Regions from separate parts of the Shewanella sp. 10N.286.45.A1 genome, predicted to be linked through region 1. Evidence: riboswitches for the same ligand, from Rfam matches in the RefSeq annotation. Region 1 holds a riboswitch; the other holds the start of a gene.
The links. Region 1 has a riboswitch for thiamine pyrophosphate ahead of AB4238_RS11725 (TonB-dependent receptor). Riboswitches for the same ligand answer to the same signal wherever they lie in the genome.

Region 1 (23,505 bases):
GTATCACCACGGGCTACATTATATTCATGTACAGCCAATTTTTGAGCCGTAGTTAGCTTTCCCATCCACCGCTTAAGGCGTTTCTCAATACGCTCATCGGCCATATCAATAAGTTCAGATTGGCTTTTACCTAGATACTTCTTATTGAGTTCTTTTTCGTCAACCCTTAACTGTGCAATGATCTGCTCTACTTGTTGGTCTGAAAATGAACTGATAATTGGCACTAACGATGGTTCAACAAAATCAAACACTCGGATCCAGTGTGATTTCGCTGCGACAAGGTGATCATTCCAAGATTGTTGCGTAAAGCTCTGATTGTTAAATTCAACGGATAACAGAGAAAGTTGAGCTTGATAACGTGGGAGTTCCTGCTTTCGATGCCAGACTAAAAAATCATCTAGTGCCACGTCAAACTGTTGTTCTTGCTTGTCATTTAATGTGACATACTCTTCGAGCTTCCATTCTATTGCCCAGTCGAGAAAGTAATAACCAACTTTAGTAGAGCAACCTAGAAACGAGATAAGAATAAACGCCCACAAACATAGTTTTTTCACTTATGGCCCCATTCAGATGCTTTCATCTAGCATAGAACATGGTTTGCTTTATGGTCTAGTAACAAAATGTATTACCTTGTCGACCTTTTCAGTAATGAGTCGCGCGGGTGTTTAATGAAGTGAGCACTTATGAATAGCTAGCGATTAACGCTTGGTACTGCTGAGCACAACTTAAATAGTTCTCGGTCTGTTTAATTGTATCAGCGTCAACATTTAACTTTCCATTCAACATCAAACTATCAAAAGCCATTTGTAATGCCCAACAGACGGCAAAGACCCAATATAGATCAACCGCTGCAGGTATAGCATCTTGAGCATGATGATTAAGATTGGTTTGTTTATCTAAATAATTTTCGATTAACCAGTGTCGCTGCTTTGATGACAATGAGTGGCTCGAAATCACTGATGCGAGATCACATAATGGATGAGAGGTACAAGCATATTCAAAGTCAATGCAATTGAGTTTATCTGCCAAAACCAAAATATTAAATGGATTTAAATCTCGGTGACTAAACTGGTTGTTAATCAAGCAGCGATTGAGAGAGTCAAGCATATCTGTAACTGCATCTTGTTGCGAAAGTAACTGGTCAAACTGCTGCAGCCATGCGACAGAATGTACAGAATTATCGAAGCGATACCGATTTAGTTGCTGCTGCATTTGGCTTAAACGAGCGCGGTAGATCTGCCACTGGTGCTCTACTGTGATAATGTTTTTCGGTAGAGGTAGCTCTTTCAAACCATTCAGTAATTGTAGCAGTAACCGCTCTGCCTTAGGCCAATGTTCCTCGATATTTGCTAAGGGGTGCGCGCCATTTGCACTAATCAAATCACTCCAGCTACGGTTGTCATCTTGCGCAACAAACTGACTTAAATAAAAATCATTGTCTGGGCTGATGTAAACGACTTTAGGCGCCAGCGCAGCATGACTTGCATCGCACCATGCTGCCACTTCACTGCTTCGATCACAGATCTGTGTACTCGCCCAACTGTTAATTCTTAACACCCATTCAGACTCGACACTCGTGCTTGAGTGCAGCCCTCGAACATAGTAGTTACGATTACTCAATCCTTGAGTGAGCGCCGCTATCACTGTTACTTTGGTCAGCCCCGATGCCGATAGATAGTGTGCCAACTCTTGCTGAAGCGATTCACTCACTAGGCAATTCCTGGTGACATTGTCACATTGCCTTGTTGAGCGTGCATTTTTCTTCGCCACATAAAGTAACCAAACACCACCATAATCACATAAAAGACGAACAGTGCAGCAGTCAACATCAAGCCTTTGCTAACATAAAGATAGATAGAAACAGCATCAATCACAAACCAGTAGATCCAATTCTCTAGCACCTTTTTTGCGACCAAGAATGTACTCATGACAGCAAAGCATGTGGTTGCTGCGTCTAAATAAGGGAAAGAGGCTTGAGTCTGATTAGCCATAAAGTAGCCAATAACAACTGACATTAAGCTGGTTCCAGCAATAAGCTTTAGATGAGTCGACAAGCTCCAGGAGACAATATTAACCCCTTCATGGGCTTTGCCACCTTTAGTCCACATCCAATAACCATAGACCGCCATTGCCATGTAATAAACGTTTAGCACAGACTCCATCAGTAAAGAGACTTTCCAAAATAGCACCGTATAGATTGCTGTGCTCGTCAATGCAGCTGGCCAACACCAAACACTGCCCTTCATGGCAAAAATAAGATAAGCCAATGCTAGTAATACCGCGATAGCTTCCCAGCCTGTCAATGCTTGAGCATCATTAAACACGCCTGCAAAGCCTTCATTTATCAATAGCCAAAAATCTGCCATGAAACATTCGCTCTCTATTCAAATAATAACAATAATAAAAAGCCACAAAGTATCATTAATACCTTGTGGCCTGTTCTATTTAGCACACTTGTCTATTCACTATGGCTCAAATCTAGCTCACCACCAATAAACTTACATACAAATACGGCTTTGCCCCACTTCTCGTGAGCGGCTTCCATCTCGGTTGCCAACATTGCCATGACTTCAGCATATTCACCACACACTTGAGTCGCCATTGCGTTAGTCACGCGATGGATATTGTCGTAGCTATCGACTCGGCCAATAAACCACTTTATAGGGTCCAAATAGTTGTCTTGTAATGGATAGCAACTTATCTCTGCTGTTAACTTCATATTGATGACCTTTATATTGATAATACGTAACGCGAGTGAAACACAAGGTTAGATCCTACATAAACTTAATATTGACAGTTAGCCCTAATTGACGCGGATCGCCATAACGAATGTATTGTTTCTTAGCCCAACCTAGATCAGGCTCATTGCCGAAATAGAATCCACGAACACCATACTGTTCATCAAAGAGGTTACGTCCCCACAGGTATGCTGACCACAGATCAGCTTCATAGCCTATTTTGGCATTAAAGATCTGGTATGCATCTGATTTAGACTCATTGCTGTCTGAATAGTAAAAATCGCTCTTGCCGCTGGCATTTACGTTAGCAAACCAGCCAGAGTCAGTACGATAAGTTCCGCCAACACTGAAGGTAAAGTTTGGCGAATGGGCTAACTCTCTACCAAATAGATCGACCGTAGTATCTTCGTCAACGTAATATTCATAGTCACCGTAAGCAGTTTCTAACCAACCTATGCTGCCGTAGATGCTTAGATTATCGGTTGCATACCAAGTACCGTCTAGCTCTGCACCATAGTTATGAGAACTACCTGCGTTTTCGGTATATAAATGGAATCGCTGTTGATTCTCTGAATCCTGTTGCGAAGCAGCGACTTGCTGGTCTTGTCTATCCATGTAGAAGACAGCTAAATTTGTATTTGCTAGTCCATTAAACCACGTCGATTTCAATCCTAATTCGTAGTTATATAGAATTTCTGTATCGTATTCCGTTTTATCTGCTAACTGATCTGGTAAAGCCATATTAAAACCACCGGCTTTATAACCACGAGCCACTCGAATGTATGATTCATGATTGGCAGACAAAGCCTTACTTAACGCAATATGACCGCCCCACATAGTCTCATTTGGGGTATACCTAGCATTTTTAAACTCGTCATCAATCAAACGAGTTTCGTTATACTCTACATCTCGTTCTTCGACTCGCAAACCAACAGATAGAAAATAATCATTTCCAAGCTGGCTATCTAATTGTCCAAACACAGCATAATTAGTTGCTTCATAGTCAGAATCAACAGACTCATCAGGCAATCCGTTGTAAAAAGATTCTAGCGCATTTTCTTCATCTAAATTCATGGCATAAACGCCAATCAACCAGTCGGTAGTATCTGAAAAAATCCTCCCAGACTCATTGGAGCTAAACCTAAATTCTTGAGTGAAAGTTGTTCTATCGCCTTCTTTATCCCAAGTGTAATCATATACACACGGTGCACTGCCAATCTCATTCCAATCATCGTCATACTCTGCACAAGTTTTACTTGCCCAGTAGTCAGGACTAGCCCAGTCGCCATCGTAGTTATGGCGAGTATCAGAGCTGGCAAAGGACGTTAAAGAGGTGATCTCAAATTTTTCAGCACCTGTGTAGGTAAATTTTAAAGAACTACCAGTGGTCTTTTGCTTATCAACACCAGGAGCATCAGTTAATGTATCGAAACCATTATTATCTAATGTCCATGCATCATAACCATTATTATAGTTTGCGTGTAAGAAGGTTAGATCAATCTCTAAATCTTCAGTGGCATACCAGCGCAATTTTGCTCGCCCGGTAAACTCATCGCGTTTATTAGTATCACTCACGCCAAGATAGAGGTTATCTCTATAGCCATCTTGCTGGTGTTGTTGTAGTGACACTCGATAGAGTAGATTTCCAGAATCTGTCAGTGGACCAGAGCTAAAGCCGCTAAAAGTTTGCAAGTTATCATCGCCAAGTGAAACCTCGGCGCCGTTTTCAAACACGTCAGTTGGATCATTACTCTTAAGGTAGATAAGACCGGCTAACGCGTTGGCACCATACTGCGTCCCCTGAGGGCCTCGCAGCACTTCTACCTGTTGCAGGTCGTACATGCTCGAAACCATGCCCAAACCTGATAGGTCGATATCATCTACAATAAAGCCTACAGAGGAGTTAGGTGCACCTTGGTACTCTTCTTGTTCACCGACGCCGCGTATTTGGAAATACTTAGGACGTGAGCTGCCACCAGACCAGTTAAAATTGGCAATTGAATTTAAAACATCTTCAAAGTGCTGCGCACCTTCATCTTCAATTTGCTGTTGATCGATGACGGTAACACTCGATGGCATTTTATCTAAGCTAGTACCACGAAAATCGGAAGTAACAACCATCACTTCCATTTCGTCGTGAGGCGTATCGGTGCTGGTTTCAGATAGTGCAGGTTGTGAAATTAACGCTGACATAACAGCTAGCGCAACAGGAGAATAAACTTTTGGATATAACATAGGACCTCAAATTTTAATTTTGAGATCCGGCAACATAAAGAAGCGATCGGGAAATGAATTGTGGCCCATTCCTACGCCGGTATTAGCCGGATCAGGTTCAAAGGGTTTGTTTTTCAACATCTCAGTTAAGCCTATAAAATTACAACTTTCGCTCTATAGACTTTAACACCCCTTGGCGCGGCTGATTATACATGAATTTTACAAAACCATGACACCCTTCTTGCGTTACTTGAACGTTTCGCATAAAAAAACGCCAGATCTACTGACGTTTTATTAACATATGTGAACCTGAGCGGTTAACGCTTAATTTGAAAATGCTTTTCTTACGTACAATTCAAAACGACTAGCATTAGCATTTGGTGCAACGGCTGAGACTTGTAGTTGTTGCTTACCGTGAAGCTTTACCGATTTCCAACTGACACCTTCATCATCGATTGTCATACCGCTAGTATCGAACCAAGTAAATTTATACTGTAGGCGTAAATCTGTAGAGACTTTGCTGATAATCGTTCCACTGCCTTGTAGAAAGCCTCCCTCAGGACGAGCCATTACGCTTTGAACTTCGACCTCTTTACCAAAGGTACTGTTATCTATTCGGACTTCGCCTTTTGAACCAGCCATCAAGCCTGCAGTATGTGGCGCACAAGCCGTTACAAGTAAGGCGGTAAACAAGCCTAGGATCAGTTTTTTCATATTAGTCCCCTGAAATATACTCTTTGATTGTTAATACAAGAATAAGCTAGTTTAATCGATTAAGAAATGTGCTCTTGCGGTTGCGATTAAATGCTTACGGTTAGTCTGCCAACAATTAATACTTACATTAGCCACTCGTCGACCTTGGCGGGTTATTTTACACTCTGCAAAGCTATCTTTATGATAACCAGCCCTTAAATAATCGATTGAAAAATCGACAACTTTAGGCACTTTACTGGTTTGCATAAATACCATTAATTGAACGATTGCGGACATCTCCATGAAGCCCGCAATAACACCACCATGAAGTGCAGGCAATACAGGGTTACCAATATTGTCATCCTTTGCGGGTAGTTTAAAAATTAACTCGTCACCAAACCGATCGACTTCCATGCCAATGAATTTTGCATAGGGGACATGTTCAAGTAGATGGCCAAAATCATTGAGCTCTGTGGCTTTACGAATAATACTTTTTACATCGAGCTTTGCTTGTTCACACTCATCAGCGCTTGGGTTAGTCATTACGTGGTTCCCCCATTAAAGCCTGTCTAAACTCTTCACCGACCATTTCGGGGCTAATACGCATAAATGAACCCACCGCATGGGCAATCGGATCATCTATAGAGTCTTGATAAGCAATCGCTCGAGTAAAAGCAACGCTAGATGACAATTTATAGCACTGGGCGAAGCCGTATACTGGTTTAAAAGGCTCTGCAGGTTTCATGTAATCAACTCTAAGATCGAGCGTTGGTGAAATTTCTAACGAGCGAAACTTATCAAAAATAGAGCAAACAACAGCACAACCACTAGCAGTATCCATTAAGGTTGTGATAACACCGCCATGAATGACGCCAGTATCTGGATAACCGATAAGTTGAGTGTCATAGGGAAGCTCCATCAGGACATGTTTGCTACTGCCTTCCAGTACTTTCAGTTTTAACTTTTGGCATTGAGTGAGCTGCGCTACAAATCGACTTGCCATCTCCGTTAACGGGAAAACATCGGCAGTTTCTTTCATCGATTTTTACTCAACATAGGGCCTAATGAGTGGCCTCCTACTAGGTGCATATGAATATGAAACACCTCTTGTCCAGCGTGTTCATTGCAGTTCATGATCAATCGATAACCATCTTCAGCAATTCCCTCTTCTTGCGCTAGCTTAGCCGCTACAGACATCATTCTTCCAAGCGCCTTTTCATCAGATGCTTTTATATCGTTTGCTGTAGGGATAAGGTGGTTAGGAATGATTAGAATATGGGTAGGAGCTTGAGCACTAATGTCTCTAAACGCAGTTACCAGCTCATCTTGGAATAGAATATCTGCAGGGATCTCACGTCGAATAATTTTACTGAATATGGTTTCTTCGGCCACTTTGCTGTCCTCATTAACATAAGTTATGTACTAGTATACTCGAAAAAGCGCATCAAGCGATTGACGAATTTTAGCGTACAAACAGCAAACTAAGTATGGATAAGAGCAATTGTGTAGTGATAAAGGCTAAAATAATTAAACTTAATGTCGCCATACATAAAAGCGACAAAATCTAAGATCAATGTATCGGTGTTGCGCTTAGGTAAGCGCTAATGAAATCAGCTTAAATGATGCTAATTACAACACCACTTCATGCATGTTCGTTTGCGCCCATGCGATCGCTTGACCACGGCTCGAAACACCTATTTTTCTAAAAGCTCGATAAAGATGAGTTTTAATCGTACTCTCACTGACAAATAATTGATTTGCTATATCAATATTAGTACTGCCAGATCGCAATACCTGCAACACCTCTCGCTCTCTCATTGTTAAAGTTTCAGACTCTTCATCTTCCTCTACATCATTTAATTGCCCGCGGTAAAACTCATCAGGAATAGCTGTTTGCCCTTGGATAATTTTAGACATGCCAGTCGCTATACTCTCTAAGGTTGCATCCGAGTAAAAGACACCCGCGGTGATATTTTGCTGAACTAAAAACCGAGCATCGACCTGCTGAGGATAATGAATGAAAACAACTCTTACGCCACTGCGCTCTTTATCCAATTTCTTCTGGATTTGATATGCTTTTTGAATATCTACACTTGAAAGATCGATTAACACTAGACCAACACGATTTTCGGTAAAATTATCGATAATATTATCTGGCGCAACATTATGAATTTTGACTAAAAACTGTTGGGGCCAACGAGTATTAAGCAGATCAACTAATATTTGTGAGCGGGTAACCATAACCCAATGCATAACCTTAAACATCCGACTCTCCATGTTTATCCTTTAACAATCCTTGTGTGTATAAGTGTAATACACATTAAAGATAATAAACGAACAAATAGAATTAAATATTGAAATATTCTAATGTTCAAGGTGCTAACACTACATCAGTCTTCAATGCCTACATATGTAGCTAATACAAGCATATAGCTAGCACTAATGACTGACTTGCCAAAATGAATAATATTAAATTGAAGTTCTATATACACTGAAAATAGACATATAACACTTAAAACCGCCTATCAGTTAAACTTAAAGTCGATAGTGTAAAAGACAAGCCCTACGGGCAGAAAAAACATTAAACACATGAATCAATTGATTTTTTAAGAGTAGCACAAATAAGGAGGAAAGATAGTTCTTTAAAATCGTACCATTTACATTCCGTTTAATATGTCCTCTGTAAAAAGCGTTCCTGTTAACTGAATAATAATACTTAATAACAAAAAATTAATTCATATTTTTAATTTCCCGGCTCATAATTTCAGTGTTTCATGCTATTAGAACAATTAGTTATTAATTACAATCTAATTACAGAAAGTTTGCTATCACTTTTTCAGTTGCAACAACTCTATTTACTGCTGTTCAAAAAACGTCGTTAAATACGAAAGTAGAGTATTAACACCAAATTCTACTTCAGATTAAAGTTTGGTGTTAATACGAGCACCAGCTAATGTAAATTTAGCCATGCTAGCTTAGCCTGATAACGCTGCTGATTCTTGGGTAAATCCGTATAATCGAGTGCTTTACGCAGGGCTTTTTTGGCCTGTTCTGGTTCATCAAGTTTAAAATGTACCTTTGCTAAATCAAAATATGCTTTATGGTAGTAATATGTGTTATCAATAAATTTGTTCAGGTACACTTTTGCACTTAAGTAGTCTCCAGCGGCTATCGAATCTTGTGCCACTAAATACCATTTATAAGGGCTGCTATCATCTAATTCAAGCAATTGGTTTTTCACTACTGAGGCTTCAACTATGCGACCTTGGTTAACGAGTAAATAGTGATAATTACTCAATAAAGTCACTTTATCTTCTGAAACCTCTAATCCATACTGGTATAAGCTCTCAGCGGTCTCTACATCCCCTAACCGTCGCAAAACAACTGCCAACATATTAATAGATGGCGCATATACCTTACTAAAAGATAAGCTTTTTTTAAGTAATAAATAGGCTAGTGGTAAGTCATCACTGAACAATGCATCCGCAGCTAAATTTCGATACAGCATCGCGAAGAACTCATCAGTATCGACCTTTTTTCCACCTCTGTCATAACGACCAGGAAAGTAGTCTATGACAACCCTTTTACTACCAGAAAATATAGAGTTGCTTTCATCATTCCTGCTCTCATAAAGAAATGTTCTAACATGATCTGATGTGACAGAGTATTGGTCTGTTACATCGAGTAAAACAGGCATAGTATGTAAGAGTTGAAATGATATATCGACTTGGAACTCGCTGGCGATTGCATAGGTTAAAAGAGCCAAGGACATACAGTTACCTTGGTTAAGTTCTAATGCCTCGGACGCGCTGTAGTTTTTGCCTTCATAGTTAAAGTTGACCAAGCGTTTTTCAATAAAATGTTTGACTTGTTGAAACGGGAGTAATGTGTCGACATCACTCTGTAATTGAAAACGCTTAAATTCTGCAACTTGCTAAGCAGTTAAAGAAAATAAGCTTTCTGGCTCAGGTATTTCATATTCACTGGCATCTACTTCATACGCTAATATCGGCATCTGGGCAGGCAGGTGAATCGGAGCAGACACTGTCTGGCAACCACTCACAATAAAGCATACTAACAACAAGTACTTCATAAATTCCATTTACATAGCTATGTCCATATATTCAAAGATATACCAAGCAGATGCTAACTACAACAGTACGGTAAACAACCTCAGAATAACGCAAGAAGTAGTACAGCTAACCCAAGAAATACGCTCAATGAGCGCCAAAATAGCAGTGGGTTACTTTCTATTAATGCAGGTTTAACCACCGAACGTTGCCATGTCTTTATCGGCTCAGTCATTTCAAAGAGCCATTCGCTGCAGTCTGCTTGGCGTTGTTCCGGTGCCACACTTAGTGCCTTTTTAAGAGCATTATCCATCCAGATTGGGATCAAAGGATTAATATCATAACTAGGAACATATTCAAGTCTGATAAAATCGAGCTTTGATTTACAGGCTTGCTGCTTACCGTTAAAAGGTAACTGACCCGTTAACATTTCGAACGCGATGACAGCTATAGTGTAGAGGTCAGTACTTTGGGTTACTTGGTAACCAAGAATACTTTCCGGGGCAGAGTAATCTGCGGTACCTAAAATACGATCCCGCTCAAGAGGAGTGGAGATCTCAGCAATGCCTTTAATAAAACATGAACCAAAATCGATAATTTTAAGCTGCCCATCATTGGTTAGTAACAGGTTGTCAGGCTTTAGATCTTGATGCAGAGTTTCTTTACGGTGAAACGCTCTTACCCCTATCGCCAACTGCTTTAACAGAGCTAACACCTCCTGTATATCAGGCGTTGGGTTATGCTTTATCCATTGGCTTAGTAATTGTCCGTCAATATATTCTGTTAAATAGTATAGTGCTGATTTCTGTTTATCATACTCTACGATTGAAACCACATAAGGGCTATTAATTCGTCTGCCAATCCAGCTTTCTAGTAAAAATCGTTCAATATAGGCCGCATCATCCAAATAGTTAACTGAAGGTGTTTTCATGCACAATAAATCATCTTGCTGATTTTTGACTAGATAGACTTGGCTTCTTTGGCTTTGATGCAATACATCTACAACTGTATATCCATCGAGCTTCATGCCAACACTTAGTGGTGGTGGAAACGGTAAGTTAGACAGATGTTGATACACTTCTTCAATGGTTTGCTCCGGTAAGGTGTCAATACATAGTAACTGACAACTCGCATTGTCTTGGGAGCCAGAATTGAGGGCTGAATTGACCAATTCATGGCAAAATCTATCACACTTTTCGTCAGTTAACTGCTTGCTGGCACTGCTAGTCTGTTGAGTTTGATTAAATCGCGCTAACTTCTGCTCTAATTCAAAGTCAGTTACAACATCGTGTACACCGTCAGTTGTTAGTAGGTAAAAGTCTCCCTTCTCTAGCGCTAACATGCGATAGTCCGCCTCAACATTAACATCTAACCCCAAAGCTCGGGCAAGATAACGCTGATTATTAGCAACTATACTGGTGTGATCGTGGCTTAGCTTATCCAATGAACCATTACGGTAGCGGTAAACTCTTGAATCCCCTATATGAAATAGGTGCAAATGACGTGATTTGAAAACCAATGCACTTAAGGTGCAGACGTAGCCTCTGCGAGCATCTCGATAATCTTGCCCCAAACCATAAAGCCAACGATTTAGTGCTGTTAATACTTGAGTACTTGATTTTTGTACTGACCAGAGATCAGGCGTTGAGTAATAGTCGGCGAGAAAATTACTCACACTAATAGCGGAAGCTGCTGCGCCTCCCTCCGCAGTACTCACACCATCGCTAATCGCAGCAACAACCCCTTTGGTGGTTAACATTAAGCCGCTAGGAATTCGGATCCCAATGGCATCTTCATTGGCCGTTTTAACACCTTTATCAGAATACTGACCAGCCTTAATAACTAAATTGCATTTAGTCTTTTGCCATTCGATATCATGACTCGTTGCCAATGAAGACAGATTGTCATCAAGATTATTAGCTGCAATAACCTCTGAATTCATACTCATCGAACTCCTAACTAATTAACGCTGATCAAGGTAACTTCGCCATTTTCATTTACCTCAGCAATATGACCTTTAGGCTCGGTCATTAAGAACACACTGATAAAACCGAACAGTGCGCTTACTGCAATAACATAGAAAAAAGTTTGCGTAGAAACCATCGAGTAAACAGTTAAGAAAAACACGGCTCCAACATTACCGTAAGCGCCAGTCATACCAGCAATTTGTCCAGTTAAACGACGTTTGATAAGTGGTACTGCCGCAAATACAGCCCCCTCACCTCCTTGCACAAAGAAGGAACACGCCATCACCATAATAACGGCTAGGGGTAATGCCCAATTTGCATCAATCTGTGCAACGCCGAAATAGCCAATAGCCAAGCCTGCAGTTAATATTAACAATGTGGATTTTCGACCAAAACGGTCACTCAACCATCCGCCGCCAGGGCGAGACATTAGGTTCATGAAAGCATAAGAGGACGCGACTAAACCAGCTTGAGCTAAGCCTAAACCGAATGTTTCAGCAAAAAACAGTGGCAACATAGACACCACAGCTAACTCAGATCCAAATGTAGAGAAATACAACACGTTCAGTACCGCTACCTGTTTAAACTCATAACGTTCAAATTCAGGCACTGTGCCAGAAAATACCTGTTTGTTAACTTGGTAAGTTTGATAAATATCTATCACTAATATGATGCAAAGTAACACATAGATACCGTCAACGACTTGTTGGCTAAACATGCTCACTCCCGCAGGAGATAGTTTCCAACCCAGCAATGCGAGTGTGGCGTACATAGGTAATTTCATCACCAGTAAAAGTACAAAATCGCCTTTACTGGTCACTTCAAGTGCACCTGTCTTTTTGGGCTTAAAGTAGGTCGACCCCTTTGGGGTATCTGTCACATTAAAATAGTAAATAAATGCAAAAGCTAAACTCAGCAATCCCGTTAATGCGATGGCATAGCGCCATCCATCAGCGCCACCAAATGCAAGAGCAACTGCAGGTAGAGTAAAGGCAGCAGCAGCCGAACCGAAGTTACCCCAGCCACCATATATCCCTTCAGCGGTGCCTAACTCTTTTGCAGGAAACCATTCACTCACAATGCGAATGCCAACTACAAATCCAGCACCAATAAATCCAAGTAAGAAGCGCGCTAGCGCCAACTGTTCAAACGTTGTCCCTAGTGCAAACATAAAACAGGGAATGGAGCAAATGCCTAGCAATAACGAGTACACCAACCGAGGCCCATACTTATCCGTTACCATGCCTATCAATACTCGCGCAGGGATAGTTAGGGCTACATTGAGAATAAGCAATGTTTTTAACTGCGACTGGCTTAAACCAATACTGTCTGCAATAACGCTCAGTAGTGGCGCAGCATTAAACCAAACCATAAAAGTGATAAAGAATGCCATCCAGCTCAGGTGCATGACCTTCATTTTTCCTGAAAAAGAAAAAAGATTAAACCCTGTCTGTACTGTCTTTTTATTATTCATACCTTCCCCCTCATCCTTAAGCGAGTAATCGCGCTAATACTTTGCCAGACTCACGTTTAACCTCATAAACATCTACACTCAGCACCTCATTTTCTAAGCAATGCCCTGTCGTTAAGCTGTAGTGCTGTTTATGCAGTGGTGACGCAACAAATAGCTCATTGTCAAATTCACAAAGTAGCCCCCGTGAAAGCACACTTACGCCCGTTGCAGGATCGATGTTATCAATGGCATAAATGCCTGCATCTCCAAGGTGAAAAATCGCCACCGCTTTACCAGCAACCCATGCAGCAACGCCTCTTTTGGCCGGTAAAGCTTGTTCATCACAAATAGTTACCCAATTCATACCAATACCTCCTCTTCATCCAACTGCGTAATTGCGATATCGCCTAGTGTCGATAGCTTGTGATTAACAGCACTAAATGTTTCGACTTCAGAGCTGATAGGAAATTTTTGTGAGCGTTGATATTGATACTGTTTTGTATCAATTAGAGGTGCCTCTTTAGGGTTGATAAATTCTCTGAAACGTTGCAAAAACACATCATCTTGCAAACTGGTTTTCCATTCGCATTGATAATTGACAACGACTTTATGCATCTGGCTTTCTAACTCATCAGCTAAGCCTAAAGAGTCTTCAACCACGACAGATTGCAAATATTCAAGCCCACCAGCTAAAGACTCAAGCCACACTGATGTGCGCTGAAGTCGCGCAGCTGTTTTGCTGTAGAACATCAGTATTCGGTCAATATAACTAACAAGTTGTTCGGTTGAGAGATCGGTTGCAAACAGATCGCCATGTCTAGGTCTCATCCCACCATTACCGCCAACAAATAGATTCCAGCCCTTCTCTGTTGCAATAACGCCAATATCTTTACTCTGCGCTTCAGCACATTCTCGAGTACAGCCTGAAACGGCAAACTTTATCTTGTGAGGTGACCGAAGGCCTTTGTATCGGTTTTCTAATGCAATCGCCAAGCCTACAGAATCTTGCACGCCGTAACGGCACCAAGTATTACCCACACAAGATTTAACCGTACGCAGCGACTTACCATAGGCATGCCCAGTTTCAAATCCCTCAGCGATTAGTTCAGACCAGATCGCAGGCAAATCAGATAACGCAGCACCAAACATATCGATACGCTGGCCACCTGTAATTTTGGTGTATAGATCATATCTTTTGGCTATCTGGCCCATGGCGATCAGTTTATCTGGGGTGATCTCGCCACCAGCAACTCTCGGCACCACCGAATAGCTGCCGTCCTTTTGCAGGTTACCTAAATAAGCATCATTACTATCTTGCAGGGCTACATGCTTTTCATTGAGCACATACTCATTTTCCAAGGTAGCAAAAATAGAAGCGGCAACAGGTTTACAAATATCACAGCCTAGCGCTAATTCAGAAGAGCCCTCTTTGGCATGAAGCTGATAAAGTTGCTCGAAGTTACTTATGTTTTCTACTTGGCATAGGTGAAACAGTGCTTGGCGATCATGCTCAAAGTGACAGCAGATCCCTGAATCTGTTTCTAGTCCTTGTGCCTGCATAGTTTCATCAATGATCTGCTGTACAACAGCGGCGCAACCTCCACAACCTGATGCCGCTTTAGTGCAACTTTTTATCTCAGCTAGCTGGTGATTTCCCGCAACAACTTGTGTAACGATGTCCGCTTTTGTAACTTGGTGACATGAACAAACAATGGCGCTGTCTTTTAGCGCTAATGGCGCAGAATCATCAGCCATTAGCAATGTGACGGCCGGCTCTTCTAACGCTTCTCCCGACAAGTATTGGCTAAGCAGATGGCTGTATTCGTCAACATTGCCTACCAGAACAGCCCCTCGCAGGTACTCGCCAGTTTCATCAAGCCAAAGCTTTTTATAAACCCCAGCTTGAACATCACTGAGCTCAACATATTGCGCATTATCAAAACCACGGCTTGCCCCAATAGATGCCACATCAACCCCAAGCAGTTTTAACTTAGTGCTCATGTCTGCACCGGTGAACTTTAACGCCTCTGTAGCCGGCGAGACTAATGAATTATCAAGTAGCTGCTCGGCTATCTGAGACACTGCTACTTTGGCCATTTGATAGCCAGGAGCGACTAAGCCAAAGATCTGTTGTTGCCAAAGGGCACACTCTCCAATGGCGTATACATCCTTGGCGGATGTAAGGCAGCAGTCATCTATAACAATACCGCCGCGTTCACCAATACTTATGCCACTCTCTCTAGCTAATGCATCTTGAGGACGGATCCCTGCGGAAAATACAATCAAATCCGTTTCTAAGCAACTGCCATCACTGAAATTAAGTCGATGCTGCGCCCGCTCACCATCAACAATCTCTTGTGTTGCTTTGCTCAAATGCACACCAAGCCCTAACGCTTCAATTTTCTGCCTTAATAGTTCACCACCTTTGTCGTTCAACTGCACTGACATCAATTGCGGTGCAAACTCAACCACGTGAGTATCGAGCCCTAATGCACTCAGCGCATTAGCGGCTTCCAGTCCCAGTAACCCACCACCAATAACGACACCTGACTTGGCCGTCGTTGCAGCTTGCTCAATAGCTTCCAGATCATCAATAGTGCGATAAACTAAACAATCACGACGGTCATTACCCTTTATCGGCGGTACAAAAGGAAAAGACCCTGTTGCCAAAACAAGCGTGTCATAAAAGACTGTCTCACCATTCACTGTCAGTTGTTTATTATGTTGGTCAATATTGCTGACCTGCTGCCCTAGATGTAAAACAACACCTTGCGCCGCATAATCAGCCTGCGTTGCTAACATAAGACTATCGGCGCTACTCGATTCGAAATACTTCGATAGTTGCACCCTATCGTATGCAGGCAAACACTCTGCACCAAAAACCGTAACGTCATAATGTCGATTAAGCTGTTGCTCACATAATTGTTCCACAAAATGGTGACCAACCATGCCATTGCCCACTATAACTAACTTGGGTTTATCTACTCTCATGCTTTGCCCCTTTTGTGTCTTATACTATTTATTTCAAACAAAAAGGCGCCAATCTCCCTAATGGAGATGGCGCCTTTGCCAAAAATTCAAATTGTTAATTGCTATTAATAACGAATAAAAACCGCTGCTTAGTTACTCATAAAAGTAGCGAAGATTGTGCCAGTATTCACCTCCACTCAAAATACATTCAAAGCGTTGATTTAAATACCTTTTAAACCAGGATAACGCTAAAGGCTACTTTCCTCAAAGCTCCCTGCCATATCTTTTGCACCAATATGGTTAGCAACTGATTATTTATGTGCAAAACGACCCTGCGCCATTTTTCCAAGACCTGCTGCACAATCAGGCAAACGAACACCTCCATCCATAGACACTTTCTGAATAACTTTATGGGCCTCTTGCTCGGACAAGCCCGATTGCTGTAAATCACGCTTAGCCAGTTGAATACGTTTTTCGTCCTCGATCCGGCATTCAAGTTCCGCAACTTTACTGTGCAAACGGTTAGCCGTTTTAAAACGGACGAGTGCCAACTCCATTAATTTTACAAGACGGGAATAATCAAATGGCTGCGGTACATAGGTAACCCGCCCACAATGCAGCAACGTAGATAATTGCCACGGTTCGATACTTGTGGCTGTGATAATTAACGGTGCAGGTGCGAATGCCATCAATCGTTCAACAAACTGCAAATGCGAGGCTCTGATAGTGTCAACGACCATAAGCACGGTATCCGTGGCATTGTTAAGTTCGAAACGCTCAAACTGTGATATTGACGTGAAGCTAACTAAATCAAAATCATGACGCTTGGCAGCGTCAATCAACCCGCGATTGTCTGTATCCTCAATCAAACTCACTAAGCGCATGCCTTGCCTCCTGAGCTAATAAGGTCTGCCCCTGGTTTACAATGAGCTTGTGTTTTTAGATCTGTAACACCATTTATTGAATCGTTCTGGTGTCGCTGCTGCCAAAATGTCTTAGCCATGCTTTTAGCCACATCAACTTGAATACTGGAATCGAGCAGCATAAGAACAGCCATCACATTCGTCATCACGGTAGCCTCTGCTCTGTGGGCTTCCGCTGAATCTAGAGCACCATCGCTATGATGGTTAACAGATAAGGAAAGTTCATGCCAAAGCAAGGATAGCCATTGAGCAGACAGCTCTATCGCATTTGCTTTGCGACCAATCAAGCCGTCAAGCTGGGTAGGCAAAGCGATTTGACGCTGGCCACTTAGACTAAAAATATTAATTGTTGTTGAGGTTCTTGAGTTTAATTCACACTCGCCTTGATACCCCTTAAATATAGCGACATTAGATTGATGCAGATTAGGCTCATTTTTGGCCATTAAGCGCGCCACATTAAAGTGAATATCATCTAAGCCCGCGTGAAAATAGCATCTAAGACTAAGTCTGGCATTTGCCGGATTAATACAGCGGATAGCGCTTTGAAACAGGCTTCTTAGACCAAGCTCTTGATGAATGACGCTAAATGAGTGAACCAGTGCCGACAACTTGTCGGCACTTACATAGCAGATCCCAGCAGACTTTAACGCAACATTAGCTTCCGCCGCAGTTGAAACAGTACTAATTCCTAATTCATCGACGAATTTTGCAATATGTTGCCGATGAGGTAACGCCTTGTCATCCCCATGCAATAAAATACGATACCCTTGCTGTGCCAGTAACTTGGCACTAAGCAATAGGTAGGGTAATTGATCACGCTTGGCGCCATAACAAGGCCAGTCAATATCGACATCAAGCTGCTGCCAGTTACTCTCTATCGTTGTTTTTAACGCAATAGCAGCGCCAGCAACCTCTTCAGCACTCTCCCCCTTAACTCGCATCAACATTAGTGCCACACTTAGCTGAGTCACGTTGCCAAAATTATCGTAAAAACCGCGAATGAGTTGATAGCTTTCAAGAAAATTTAACGAACGAGAGCCCTTCTTTCCGCGAGCAAGGATTCTGATTAGCTGTTTATACTCATGAGATTCAGTAATATTCACTAATCTAGCTTTGGTGGCGTAACTATCCATATGCACGCTCAAGCGGTAAGTTGTTAACCATTTGACCAAGGTCAAGCGAGCTCATACAGTTAGCAAGCTCCTTGCCTATAGCGACCACCTCACCAACAATCAGCAGTGTTGGACCATCAACCGTTATCGCACCAGCTACATCAACCATATCCTTAATCGTGGTAGTGATTACCTGCTGATCCGTGCGGCCGCCATTAGAGATAAAAGCCACCGACAGCGATAACTTAGCACCGGCTTTTAATAAACCGTGCGCGATATCTGCAGCTCTCTCTTTTCCCATATAAAACACAAGTGTACTTTTTGATGCCAGCAAACCGCCCCATTCAACAGCAGAGTCATCACAATTATGTCCAGTCACAAAAGTCACTGAACGAGACACTTTTCTGTGTGTCAACGGGATCCCAGCGCTTGCAGCGCAACCCAAAGCGGCTGTGACCCCTGCTATAAACTCACTTTTTATACCATGTTGAGCAAGATACATAGCCTCTTCAGCACCGCGGCCAAATACGTTTGGGTCACCGCCTTTAAGACGAATAACCACCTTACCTTGTTGGTTCAATTGGAGTAACTTGAGGTTTATCTGCTCCTGAGTCGCACTCGGTTCCTCAAAGCGTTTTCCCATATAATGTAATTCACAATCATCAGCCGCTAACTGTAAAATATCTCTACTCACTAAATTGTCATAGACGATTGCCTGGGCACCGATTATTGCTCGTACCGCCTTAATAGTCAGTAGATCAATATCACCACAGCCCGCGCCGACTATCGCAATCCTATTTTCATCGAAACCAGCTGTATTTTGCATGGAAATTGTTTCGTTTAGCGTTAATAACAGCTCTTGGCTTAAGTGTTGTTGCGGTAGATTATTTTCCAATTGCACTGGTTTATTTGTGGAATTTAGCATCATTAAGCAACCTCCCTGTTTGGTCTCTGCTTCTGTGCTATGACACAGTCTGCAATCTCTTTTACTTGATTTAAGCAACTACCACATACCGCACTGCAGTGTAGTTTTTGCTGTACTTTTTCAATTAATGATGGAGCATTGTCGGCACCACCCGAGATATCTATTAGCATCTGCGATTCAATATCAGATTGGGTCACCCCCGTGCAGGCACACACTATTTGACTACTACCAGCACGCAGTATTTGATGTAATTTTTTAATTGAACCAGCATTAAATATTTGATTTATCAGTAACTGAATAGCATTGTTATCAACACATAATTGCTCTACACCTGTGATAACTAACGTTTTAAGACGCCCTTTATTGACGATGCATGTCACTCGCTTGTTTTGATGCTTCCACTGTATAACATGACCGTTCACACTGGCTGCTGATGACAAGCAAAGTGTCGTATTAAGCTCTGAGAGTGACAGACTAAAATCTTCATCTGCAGCGATGTGACGGCAAAACCCACCTTGAAGCTGCTGCTTTACATCCCAGCAAAGCAATTCGGGATCAACGACAGATTGTCCCCACTCCGTTCCCTGTTCCACCACTTTTAATGGCTTAATTTGTACCCATTGATTCTTAAACCCGGGTTGCTTTGAATGGGGATCTACCGCTGCTGAAGTAACATTATTAACGCCACCACTCTTACTGAACTGTGATGACCAATGCATAGACAAAAAAGCACTATCAGTTTGTATTGATTGCTCGATAACAACTCTAGCAATCAAAGGAGTGGCTAGGTTGTCAGTGGCTAACGCAGCGAATTCGCCTTCAATAAGCCCATTCTTAATCGATGTTGACACATTTAGCTTTAGTTCTGGCTGATAGTCTGCAGCAGCCAACTTGGCAATATGACCAGTCTTGGTCATTGTGTGCCACTGATCCCGAGTGCGGCCACTGTTTAGTCGAACTTTATTGGAGCCTGAACTAACATCATCAGAAATGGGTGATGTTATTGCTGATGTAAATGGGGTTTCGACAAATTGCGCCTTACCCGTTGCGGTTGCAAATACTCCATCATTAAAGAGCCGTTTGTTTTTTTGCCCCAAAGCGTCAATATCATCAATCGGCCATTGAGTCGGCACAAGGTGTTGGTATTGATCCGGTGTCAGATTTGCAAGTCCTGCAATTGAGAACTGTTTCTGTGGAAAATGTTGCTTTACACGTGCGCTTAGCTGAGCATATTCCTTGAAAATTTCGCCGCTGTTTTTAAAGTTAAACTCAGCGTTAAACCCAAGCGCTTTGGCTACTTCACACAGTGCCCACCAATCGGCCTTTGAATCACCTTGAGGTAACACAAAACGGCGCTGGCGACTAATAGTGCGTTCACTATTGGTTACGGTACCCGATTTCTCTGACCAACCTTGTGCCGGCAACAGGATATCAGCGTACTGAGCGGTATCTGTATCAGCTGTAATATCTGATACCACTACAAAATCACATGCTGAGAGTGCTTGCTTAACTAACGCTGTATCAGGCAAAGAAACGACTGGATTAGTTCCTAAAATCCACACAGCTTTTATTTCACCGCTTGCCATCGCTGCGAACATCTCCGTCGCCGTTTTTCCTTTTGTATTGGCTAATTTATCAGTATGCCAATAGTTTGCGACTAACTGGTGCTCCTCTTCAGAAAAACCGAGATGACAGGCAAGTTGTGTCGCAAGGCCACCAACTTCACGACCTCCCATGGCATTAGGTTGGCCTGTGAGTGATAGCGGCCCACAACCTGGTTGACCAATATCCCCTAATGCCAAATGGCAATTTATAATTGCATTACTGGTATTTGTGCCTAAAGTAGACTGATTAACCCCTTGGCTACTGGCGGTAACCACTTTACTGCTTTGCTTATACAAGGAATAAAACTCAATAATTTTATCTACTTGCAGACCAGTATGACGTGCTATATCGTTAACAGCGCTCCCCCCCTCCTGCGCCTTTGTTAATACTTGAGAGAAACCTTCTGTGTATTGTTTTATGTAGTCATCATCGTGTTGCAGATTTGAAACGATAGCATTCAATAAGCCATTAAACAGCTGTAGATCTGAGCCAGGAGTGAGCTGAAGATGAAGATCGGCCTGCGAAGCTGTCGCTGTAACACGCGGGTCGATCACCACCAACTTAGTGCCACGTTCAGCTCTTGCAGCCAAGAGCTTTTTAAACAGAACCGGGTGCGTCCAAGCTGTATTAGCCCCCACTAGAACGACAACATCTGCCAGCTGTAGATCTTCATAGCAACCAGGAACGACATCTTCACCAAAGGCGCGCATATGAGCGCTCACTGCCGATGACATGCATAACCTTGAATTAGTATCTACATTTGCGGTACCAATAAAGCCTTTAGCTAATTTATTGGCAACATAATAATCTTCCGTAAGCAGTTGACCTGAAAGATAAAATGCAACTGAGTCTGAACCATATTTAGCGATAGTGCTATTAAATGCATTCGCGACTGCTGATATTGCCTTAGGCCAGCTTATATCCTCATAATCTGCCCCCGTGTTTTTAATACGTGGATATAACAGTTTATTAGGAAGATTTAGGCTATCTAATAGCGCCAAGCCTTTACCACACAGATCGCCACTATTTGCAGAGTGTTCCACATCTCCGCTAATAGCAAAAGAGCTGCTAGCTGAAGCTTGACCGACCTCAGCTCTATCAACCTTCTCGACCTTTACCCCGCAACCGACACCACAATATGCACAGGTTGTTTTACAGCTTGGCATGATTCGCTTCCCGTTAATTTACTCTGCATGTGATATCGCAATTCTCATGCCATAAATTAAAGCGCTGTTTTTAATAGCTATTTGTTAGGGTAAACACTATTAACTTGCCTGCATGTGCTACAAAGGGGCAAATGCACGCACCGAAATCACGCAAGCCATTGATAAACATTGAGATAACATACTCACAAAGAGGTATAAGAGTAACAACAAGTCAATTGGTATTAAAACTACAAAACGCAAAATTCAGGCACAAAAAAACCAGCTATTAGCTGGTTTTTATAGATAACGGCTGAAGTTATTTAAGTGTTGACTCAGCAGTACGTCCATCGTCATGACAGCTGTCACAAGTTGGTTTGTCACCCACGTTCATTTCATGCGGAGCATGACAATCTGCACACATTAGCATGCCGTCGTGTGGCTGATGGACTGCATCCATCTCTTCAAGTGTGCCGTGACAAGATTGGCACTGTTCAAATTCGTATTCGCCATCTGCAGACGGAGAACCGTCGGCGTGACATGCTTCACAACCGTCCATTTCTGCATGCATTTCAGCCAATTCTTGGCCTTCAGCAAACACAGAAGGAGATAACGCCAATGCTGCGATTGCCGCACCAAAGATTGCACTTAGTAGTTTTTTGCTCACAATTGTATCCTCATTTGATGTTCGCATAGTGGAAACATTATAAGTAAGTTTCGTTTCCATCTTGCGATCAATATTATTAGCACGACTAAGCTTAATTTAGCTAAGCATTAGCTAATTCGCAACTAATTTAGTTTGAAGATCATAACATTGTGATTATTAGCAAAACGTGCGCTCCATCAAACTATGCTACTCAGTCGAGGCATAGAATGTAATATGGCGGCATTTATCGCCTTGATTTTGGGTGATAAAAGCACAACTTGTACAGTAAACTGTCAAACGGTACTTTATTTACCACACGCTAATTAATTAGCTCTAAGTGCTGCGATACGCTTCTCAAGTGGTGGATGGCTCATCATCAGTTCAGCCATTGATTTTTTACCATTGATACCAAGAGCTGACATTGATGCTGGCATTGCGCCTGTTTCAGGGCCCTGCTTGAGTCTATCAAGCGCTGCTATCATTTTCTCTTTACCTGCTAGGCGTGCACCACCTTCATCAGCTTTAAACTCACGAATGCGAGAGAAGTAGGCGACGATCATTGAAGCAAGAATACCGAAAAGCATATCAAGTACGAAGACAACTGCCATATAAGCAAACATGCCTAGACCTTCACCTTCTTCGTCATTACTAGCTACAAAGTTATTGATGATGCCCGCAACAACACGAGCTGCAAATATAACAAAGGTATTCACGACACCTTGGATAAGCGTCAACGTAACCATATCGCCGTTAGCTACATGGCTAACTTCATGAGCTAGTACCGCTTCGATTTCATCATGGTTCATGCCATAAAGTAGACCACTACTCACGGCAACGAGTGAATTGTCTTTACTCGGCCCAGTTGCAAATGCATTGAACTCTTGCGATTGGTATATCGCAACTTCTGGCATTTTGATTCCAGCTTGTTCGGCTTGACGAGCTACGGTTTCAACTAACCAACGCTCAGTATTGTCACGAGGGGTCGTAATAACCTCACAACCCATAGTCTTCTTTGCCATCCACTTGGAAATCGCTAGACTAATGAAT
Region 2 (7,517 bases), on a different contig from region 1:
TCAATAAGGTTACAGATGAAGTTGCAGAGATAACAGCGGCAATCAAAAGTACTAAGGATTGTAAACAACCGTTAAACCCTACGCCGCCCTCTACGCATTACCATGCAATTTTTCTACTTTTGGTCGTTATTGCTATGCACGTTCTAATTATCGCAATAATTAACCAGTTTTGGGTTAAACATGAGCTGCACCTGCCTGAACCAACGCCAGTAAAAGTGAGCTCTTATCTTTATGTTGCGCCTAAAAAAGCACAGTTAGAGCCTATTGATGACGAAGCAATAGTAAAAACGACACCAGTTGAAAAAGTACTTGTCGAAAAAACAGCAGTAATAGATGAAAAACCTAAGCCGGATACATCAACGGAAAGCTTACCAGCTAATGCTCGCCAAACAACGGTAACTAGCAATACAGAAAAGAATGAACTAAGCAGTATAGATACAACAGCAAAGACAGCGAGTAAAAACAATCGTTATAGTGCCATGGCTGCCACGCAGTCATATTTACAACGTCAGAATGATGCGGCGTTAGATGCACTTATTGTCGACAAAGCAAACGCATACACAGGCCCTCACTCTTTGAGCATAATGGATGGTGATATGGAGGAGTTGGTGTTTCCTGAAGTGGATAAATACAGCAAAACTCCTACTAACGATCATCGACTCGATCCTAACCGAGTCGTGCGTCAAGGTGATACCTGCTATCGGATTGTAAAGACGCCAACTCAGATAAATCCCTACGCTGAAAATATTGGCTTTCCATTCAACTGTGGTGGCGATAAAGTCAAAAAAGCGATCAATGCAGCTATCTCTGCACGGTTAGAAAAACGGATGATTAACCGAAAAAAGTGATTATCTGATATGATATTTTTTCACTGTAAAATAGCTGTTTAGCGATATTTTTTTTTAATTGCTTTATTTACAAATGGTTAGTTTATAATTTTTGTTCATCTATCAATATTGTTTTATTAGGGACACTAACTTGTGTCTTAACCTGAGATAGGATTATACTGCAGCCTCATCTTGTCGGAGTGCCATATGGCTGAGACCGTTTATTCGGGATCCGTTGAACCTGATCAGGCTAGAACCTGCGAAGGAAACAAGCGAAATTTTTACATGAGTAAGGCTATATTAAAATGGTCACCTGTAATATTTCGGTGGTTAAGTGCATCTTAAATTGGCATAAAAATGCGGTTTAATTTGAGCTTTCAACTTTTACATTCTCAACTCTCCTGGCAAGCAACTTCATTTTTATTATAGTGAGTTTGCTAATGTCTAAACGCCGCGAAACCCGAGCTCAGGCTCAACAATTCATCGATAACTTAAAACCATTACAACACCCTAATTCTGAAAAAGTATATCTGCAAGGCAGTCGCCCAGATCTAAAAGTGGCTATGCGCCAAATCCACCAAGCTGACACATTGCTTGGAGGTGATGAAAGTAACCCTCAATTTGAAGCCAATCCGCCGCTTAAAGTTTATGATTGCGCCGGTGCTTATTCAGATCCAGACGCCAATATTGATGTGCGTAAAGGTTTGGAAAAATTCCGTAATAGCTGGATCATTGAAAGAGATGACACCGAGCAATTGGGCGCTGTTAGCTCAGGCTTTACTCAGCAGCGTCTAGCCGACGACGGCTTGGATCATCTGCGTTTTGAGTCTTTACTGCCTCCTCGCCGTGCAAAGGCAGGTCAGCGAGTGACTCAATTACACTATGCCCGTCAAGGCATCATCACTCCAGAGATGGAGTATATTGCCATTCGCGAAAATATGGCGATGGCGGAAGTGACCGATCCTATTTTGACCCAAAAAGACAAGGGAGAAAGCTTTGGCGCTTCAATCAGCGAACCGATAACCGCTGAGTTTGTTCGCAGCGAAATAGCCCGTGGTCGTGCAATTATTCCACTTAATATTAACCACCCAGAAGCTGAGCCTATGATTATTGGGCGTAACTTCTTGGTTAAAGTGAACGCCAATATCGGTAATTCAGCAGTAACGTCATCTATCGAAGAGGAAGTTGAAAAGCTCGTGTGGTCAACACGTTGGGGGGCTGACACGGTAATGGACTTGTCTACTGGCCGCTATATTCATGAGACCCGTGAGTGGATCATTCGTAACTCACCAGTGCCTATTGGTACCGTCCCTATTTACCAAGCACTCGAGAAAGTGAACGGGGTTGCTGAGGATCTCAATTGGGAAACATTCCGCGATACCTTGATTGAACAAGCCGAGCAGGGCGTTGATTACTTCACTATCCATGCTGGTGTGTTGTTGCGTTATGTGCCAATGACTGCAAAGCGTCTTACCGGCATCGTGTCTCGTGGTGGTTCCATCATGGCTAAGTGGTGTTTGTCACACCACAAAGAAAATTTTCTTTATGAGCACTTTAAAGAGATCTGCGAGATCTGTGCCGCTTATGATGTCTCATTGTCACTCGGTGACGGTATGCGCCCTGGTTCGATTGCAGACGCCAACGATGAAGCGCAGTTTTCTGAGCTGGAAACGCTAGGTGAATTGGTAAAAGTCGCTTGGCAATATGATGTGCAAACCATCATTGAAGGCCCAGGGCATATTCCAATGAATTTAATCAAAGAGAATATGGATAAGCAACTCGATGTGTGTGATGAAGCCCCGTTCTATACGTTAGGCCCACAAACAACAGACATTGCGCCTGGTTATGATCACTTCACTTCAGGGATTGGTGCGGCGATGATCGCTTGGTATGGCTGCGCAATGCTATGTTATGTGACGCCAAAAGAGCATTTAGGCTTACCCAATAAAGAAGATGTTAAGCAGGGCTTAATTGCATATAAGATTGCAGCACACGCAGGCGATGTGGCTAAAGGTCATCCAAGCGCGCAAATACGCGATAATGCTTTATCGAAGGCACGCTTTGAATTTAGATGGGAAGATCAATATAACCTCGGTTTAGATCCCGATACTGCGCGTGCTTATCATGATGAGTCTCTGCCACAAGAGTCAGCTAAAGTGGCTCATTTCTGTTCTATGTGCGGCCCTAAGTTCTGTTCAATGAAAATAACCCAAGAAGTGCGAGATTATGCGGCAGCGCAAGAAAAGCAAGCGTTGGAATCTAGCGGCTTAGAGGTCAAGTCTGCTGCTGAATATAAAGCATACAGTGAACAAGCCACTCCTGCTGGGCTATCTGATAGTGATATTAATAGTGGAATGGCGCAAATGTCAGCCGAATTTAAAGCCAAAGGTGCCGAGCTTTATCATGAAGCGGGTGTTGAACAAAGCTATAAAGAAGCTGCTTTAGAGGATTAAATATGGCGCAGGTTAATACTAACCCAGTGCCAAACTGCAATCGTCCTATCGTGTGGACGATTGCAGGATCTGATAGTGGCGGCGGGGCAGGCATTCAAGCTGATTTGGCGACGATTAATGATTTAGATGCGCATGGCTGCAGTGCTATTACTGCTGTAACAGCGCAAAGCTCTGTCATTGTCGCATCAGTTGAAGCGGTATCTCCACAGATGTTAATCGCACAGCTTGATGTGTTGGCGGCAGATCTTGCGCCTAAGGCAATAAAAATCGGTTTATTGGCGAGCCAACAACAGATCGATTTACTGGCAGGCTGGTTAACAAAAAGTCTATTGCACTGGCAGGAACGTGGATTAGTTGTGCCAGTGATTCTCGACCCTGTGATGGTGGCGACTTGCGGAGATGCACTTACCGGCGCAGAAACGCTCGACTTTACGCCGCTTAAAGGGTTGCTGACATTAATCACCCCTAATGTCACAGAGCTTGCTACATTAGCTGGACGTCAGTTGCTAACAGCGGAGGAGAGTGTTCAGGCTGCTCAAACGTTAGCTGCGCAGCTACAAACATCAGTATTGGCTAAAGGCGGTGATATCGGCCCTAATTGGCATAAAAGCTACTCTCAAGATTTGCTCGTTTGTCATCAAGTCGTTGGCGTATCTAGTATGCATAGTGAGCAAGCTTTTTGGCTCACTTCAGGCAGAGTCAAGACTGAAAATAATCATGGCACCGGCTGTACATTGTCATCGGCAATAGCTGCTGTGATGGCTCACGGCTTTGTGTTAAATGACGCGGTAGTGGTTGCTAAAGCTTATGTTTCTCAAGGATTAGCTCGAAGCTACCAGCCTGGTCGTGGTCCGGGCTGCTTAGCACGCTGTCGTTGGCCAAATGAGCTATCTGCTTATCCATTTATCGAGCAGCTTAGTGAGAAAAAGACCGTTAGTGGTATTAAAAAACGGAGTGTTGGTGCTTTCAAGACTGTAACCGCACCATTGGGAGTCTACCCTGTGGTTGCTGAGCTTGATATGTTGCTGCAACTGCTTAAAGCGGGAGCGAAGACCATTCAGCTGCGGGTTAAGGATCCAACCGATCCGCAACTTGAACAAAAAATAGTGCAGGCTATTGCCTTAGGGCGAGATTATAAGGCTCATGTATATATCAATGATCATTGGCAGCTAGCGATAAAGCACCAGGCATATGGTGTTCACCTCGGCCAAGAAGACCTTGTAGTGAGTAACTTACAGCAGCTAAGCGAAGCTAACATCGCACTGGGTTTATCGAGTCATAGTTACTTTGAGATCTTGTTAGCGATGCAGCATAAACCATCCTATATCGCTTTTGGGCATATTTTTCCGACAACGACGAAGCAGATGCCATCAGCGCCCCAAGGGCTTGATAAATTAGCTCGCTATGTTGACTTGATGCAGGGCGAGCTGCCGATAGTAGCGATTGGCGGTATCGACTCTGATACGCTCACTAAAGTAAAGCTAACGGGTGTGGATGACATTGCCGTCGTGCGTGCTGTCACGCAGGCAACAGATCCAGAGAAAGCTTATCAAGCCTTAGTCAACCAGTGGACCGAGGGAGCTGATAATGACGCTCTCTGATAAGGACTTTTTGCGCTACTCACGGCAAATTCTTTTGCCTGAGGTGGGTGAGCAAGGCCAGAGTACTTTTAATCAATCCCATATATTGATTATTGGTGTTGGGGGCTTAGGCACATTGGCGGCGCATTACCTTGCAGCTGCAGGCATAGGCAAAATAACACTGGTAGATGGCGATGTAGTTGAACAATCGAACCTTCCTAGACAATTACTCTTTTGCAAAGAGGATTTAGGCGCCAATAAAGCACAGGTTGCAGCCACTAAGCTGACGCGTGCTTATGAAGATTGCGAGATCTACAGCTACTGCGAATACCTAAGTGCAGCCAATACTGATGATCTGTTTAGTCGCAAGCATATGGAGTTTGATCTATTACTCGATTGCAGCGACAACTTTGCAGTAAGGCAGCTAGTTAATCAACAAGCTTTAAAGCATGGGATCACTTTAGTGTCAGCATCGGCAGCCAATTTTCAAGGGCAGCTATTGAGTATTAACCAACAGATTGCTCCCGAATCGGGTTGTTATCAGTGTTTATATCCAAGCGATATGAGTGTGAGTCAAACCTGCCAAACGATAGGCGTGTTAGGTCCGATGGTCGGCACGTTAGCCTCAATGCAGGCATTAATGAGCTTGAACCTATTGCTAGAGGCTGAGCTTAGACCGTTATTAGATGAGGTTGCGGACACAGCAAACGCTAGCGGCTCTCAATTACTCGGAAAATTATTCCGCTTTGATGGTGCAAGGTTTGTGTGGCGACAAGCATCGCTTTTACGCGATCCCAACTGCAGTGTCTGCAGCGTTTCACTCTGAAGTTGATTGCTAAACAGTATAAGGAAAATGAGAAATGATTAGCATTTTTTTAAATGATGAAGTGATGAATATTGCTACTGGCTCATCTTTAACTGATGTATTACAGGGTCAAACAATCGCTGAAAATGGTGTGGCTTTAGTACTCAATTCTGAAGTTGTACCTAGAAGTCGATGGCCGCATATCATGTGCCAGCAAGATGACACGCTAGAAGTTTTTTCCGTTGTCGCTGGAGGTTAGTGATGTTGAAAATTGGTGATACTGAGTTTAGCTCTAGACTGTTTACAGGCACGGGTAAATTTGCTGATGAAAAGACGATGCTCGCGGCGATTAGCGCTTCAAGTTCGGAGCTTGTCACACTGGCGGTTAAGCGGCTTGATCTTAAAACGGGCAGCGATAATATTTTAAAGCCACTACAACAGCGTGGGGTAAAGTTACTGCCAAACACAGCTGGTGCTCGCAATGTTAAAGAGGCTGTGTTTGCGGCGCATTTATCTCGAGAGATGCTGGGCACTAATTGGATAAAACTTGAGATCCATCCTGATCCAAAATACCTGATGCCCGATCCTATCGAAACATTGGCCGCTGCACGGATTTTGTGTGAGCAGGGCTATGTGGTGCTGCCCTATGTTCACGCTGATCCCGTCTTGTGTCGACGCTTAGAAGAGGTCGGTTGCGCCGCAGTGATGCCACTAGGAAGCCCTATAGGCTCAAATCAAGGTTTAGCGACAGAGCCATTTTTAAAGATCATCATTGAGCAGTCACAAGTGCCAGTAGTGATTGATGCTGGAATTGGCGCACCATCGCAAGCGACTAGCGCGATGGAACTTGGCGCAGATGCGGTACTGGTCAACACTGCGATTGCGAGCAGTGCCGATCCCGTTGCTATGGGGCGATGCTTTGCCCAGGCCGTAGACACAGGTCGAACAGCATTTATTGCTGGGTTAGGAAGTGTCAGTAAGCAGGCAAATAATACCAGTCCATTAACGGGTTTTCTAAATGTTTAACCGCTTACACACCCAAGCTAGCCAGAAGGTAGCATCATGAGTTTTGTCGATGAGTTTAAAAAGCTGTCGCGTAGTGAATTACAGATCTCTTTGTATTCAACGACTGAAAAGGAGGTAGAGCAGGCACTGCAAAATCCACAAGGCGATTTATCGAGTTTATTGGCACTGCTTTCGCCAGCCGCTGAACCATATTTAGAACAGATGGCGCAGCGTTCTGTAGCACTTACCAGACAACGATTTGGCGCGAGCCTTGGCATGTATATTCCGCTCTATTTATCGAACTTATGTGCCAATGAGTGTGACTACTGTGGCTTCACCATGAGTAATAAAATTAAGCGTAAGACTCTGTCTGAAAAGGAGTTACTTAAAGAGCTCTCTGTGGTCAAGAAAATGGGTTATGACTCGATTCTATTAGTCTCCGGTGAGCATGAAACCAAAGTCGGCGTGGACTATTTTAAACAGATGTTGCCGTTGGTAAAACAACAGTTTAGTCATGTTGCAATAGAGGTACAGCCGCTTGAGCAAACCGATTACCAATCTTTGATTGAAGAGGGGCTCGATGCGGTTATGCTTTATCAAGAAACCTATAATCCAGTAACTTATGCTGAGCACCACACCCGTGGCAAGAAGAAAGATTTTAGTTATCGATTAGAGTCCCCAGAGCGAGTCGCTAGAGCTGGGGTCGATAAGATTGGCTTAGGCGTTTTACTTGGTCTTGATGATTGGCGCTTAGATGCACTGCTAATGGGTCACCATTTAGCCTATTTAGAAAAGCACTTTTGGCGCAGTCGTTATAGCATCTCATTACCGCGTTTACGCCCTTGTA

Region 2: linked by a shared signal. The riboswitch ahead of thiC (phosphomethylpyrimidine synthase ThiC) and the one ahead of AB4238_RS11725 (TonB-dependent receptor) in region 1 are both predicted to bind thiamine pyrophosphate.

What each region holds. Positions count from the first base shown of each region.
Region 1 covers NZ_JBFRMK010000143.1:2,995-26,499, forward strand. The annotation lists gene AB4238_RS11705 (DUF6279 family lipoprotein) at 1-554, opposite strand, end outside; gene AB4238_RS11710 (phosphotransferase) at 682-1,710, opposite strand; gene pnuC (nicotinamide riboside transporter PnuC) at 1,710-2,366, opposite strand; gene AB4238_RS11720 (hypothetical protein) at 2,459-2,719, opposite strand; gene AB4238_RS11725 (TonB-dependent receptor) at 2,775-4,973, opposite strand; TPP riboswitch at 5,025-5,156, opposite strand; gene AB4238_RS11730 (YcfL family protein) at 5,277-5,666, opposite strand; gene AB4238_RS11735 (PaaI family thioesterase) at 5,718-6,188, opposite strand; gene AB4238_RS11740 (PaaI family thioesterase) at 6,181-6,684, opposite strand; gene hinT (purine nucleoside phosphoramidase) at 6,681-7,037, opposite strand; gene AB4238_RS11750 (LuxR C-terminal-related transcriptional regulator) at 7,275-7,910, opposite strand; gene AB4238_RS11755 (tetratricopeptide repeat protein) at 8,596-9,417, opposite strand; gene AB4238_RS11760 (protein kinase domain-containing protein) at 9,819-11,663, opposite strand; gene AB4238_RS11765 (NarK family nitrate/nitrite MFS transporter) at 11,675-13,156, opposite strand; gene nirD (nitrite reductase small subunit NirD) at 13,173-13,499, opposite strand; gene nirB (nitrite reductase large subunit NirB) at 13,496-16,126, opposite strand; gene AB4238_RS11780 (ANTAR domain-containing response regulator) at 16,417-16,989, opposite strand; gene AB4238_RS11785 (glycosyl transferase) at 16,980-18,161, opposite strand; gene cobA (uroporphyrinogen-III C-methyltransferase) at 18,154-19,068, opposite strand; gene AB4238_RS11795 (molybdopterin-dependent oxidoreductase) at 19,068-21,836, opposite strand; gene cctA (tetraheme c-type cytochrome CctA) at 22,132-22,479, opposite strand; gene htpX (protease HtpX) at 22,782-23,505, opposite strand, start outside.
Region 2 covers NZ_JBFRMK010000293.1:1,619-9,135, reverse strand. The annotation lists gene AB4238_RS19375 (hypothetical protein) at 1-848, shown strand, start outside; TPP riboswitch at 1,014-1,112, shown strand; gene thiC (phosphomethylpyrimidine synthase ThiC) at 1,268-3,280, shown strand; gene thiE (thiamine phosphate synthase) at 3,283-4,881, shown strand; gene AB4238_RS19360 (ThiF family adenylyltransferase) at 4,868-5,686, shown strand; gene thiS (sulfur carrier protein ThiS) at 5,721-5,924, shown strand; gene AB4238_RS19350 (thiazole synthase) at 5,927-6,691, shown strand; gene thiH (2-iminoacetate synthase ThiH) at 6,728-7,517, shown strand, end outside.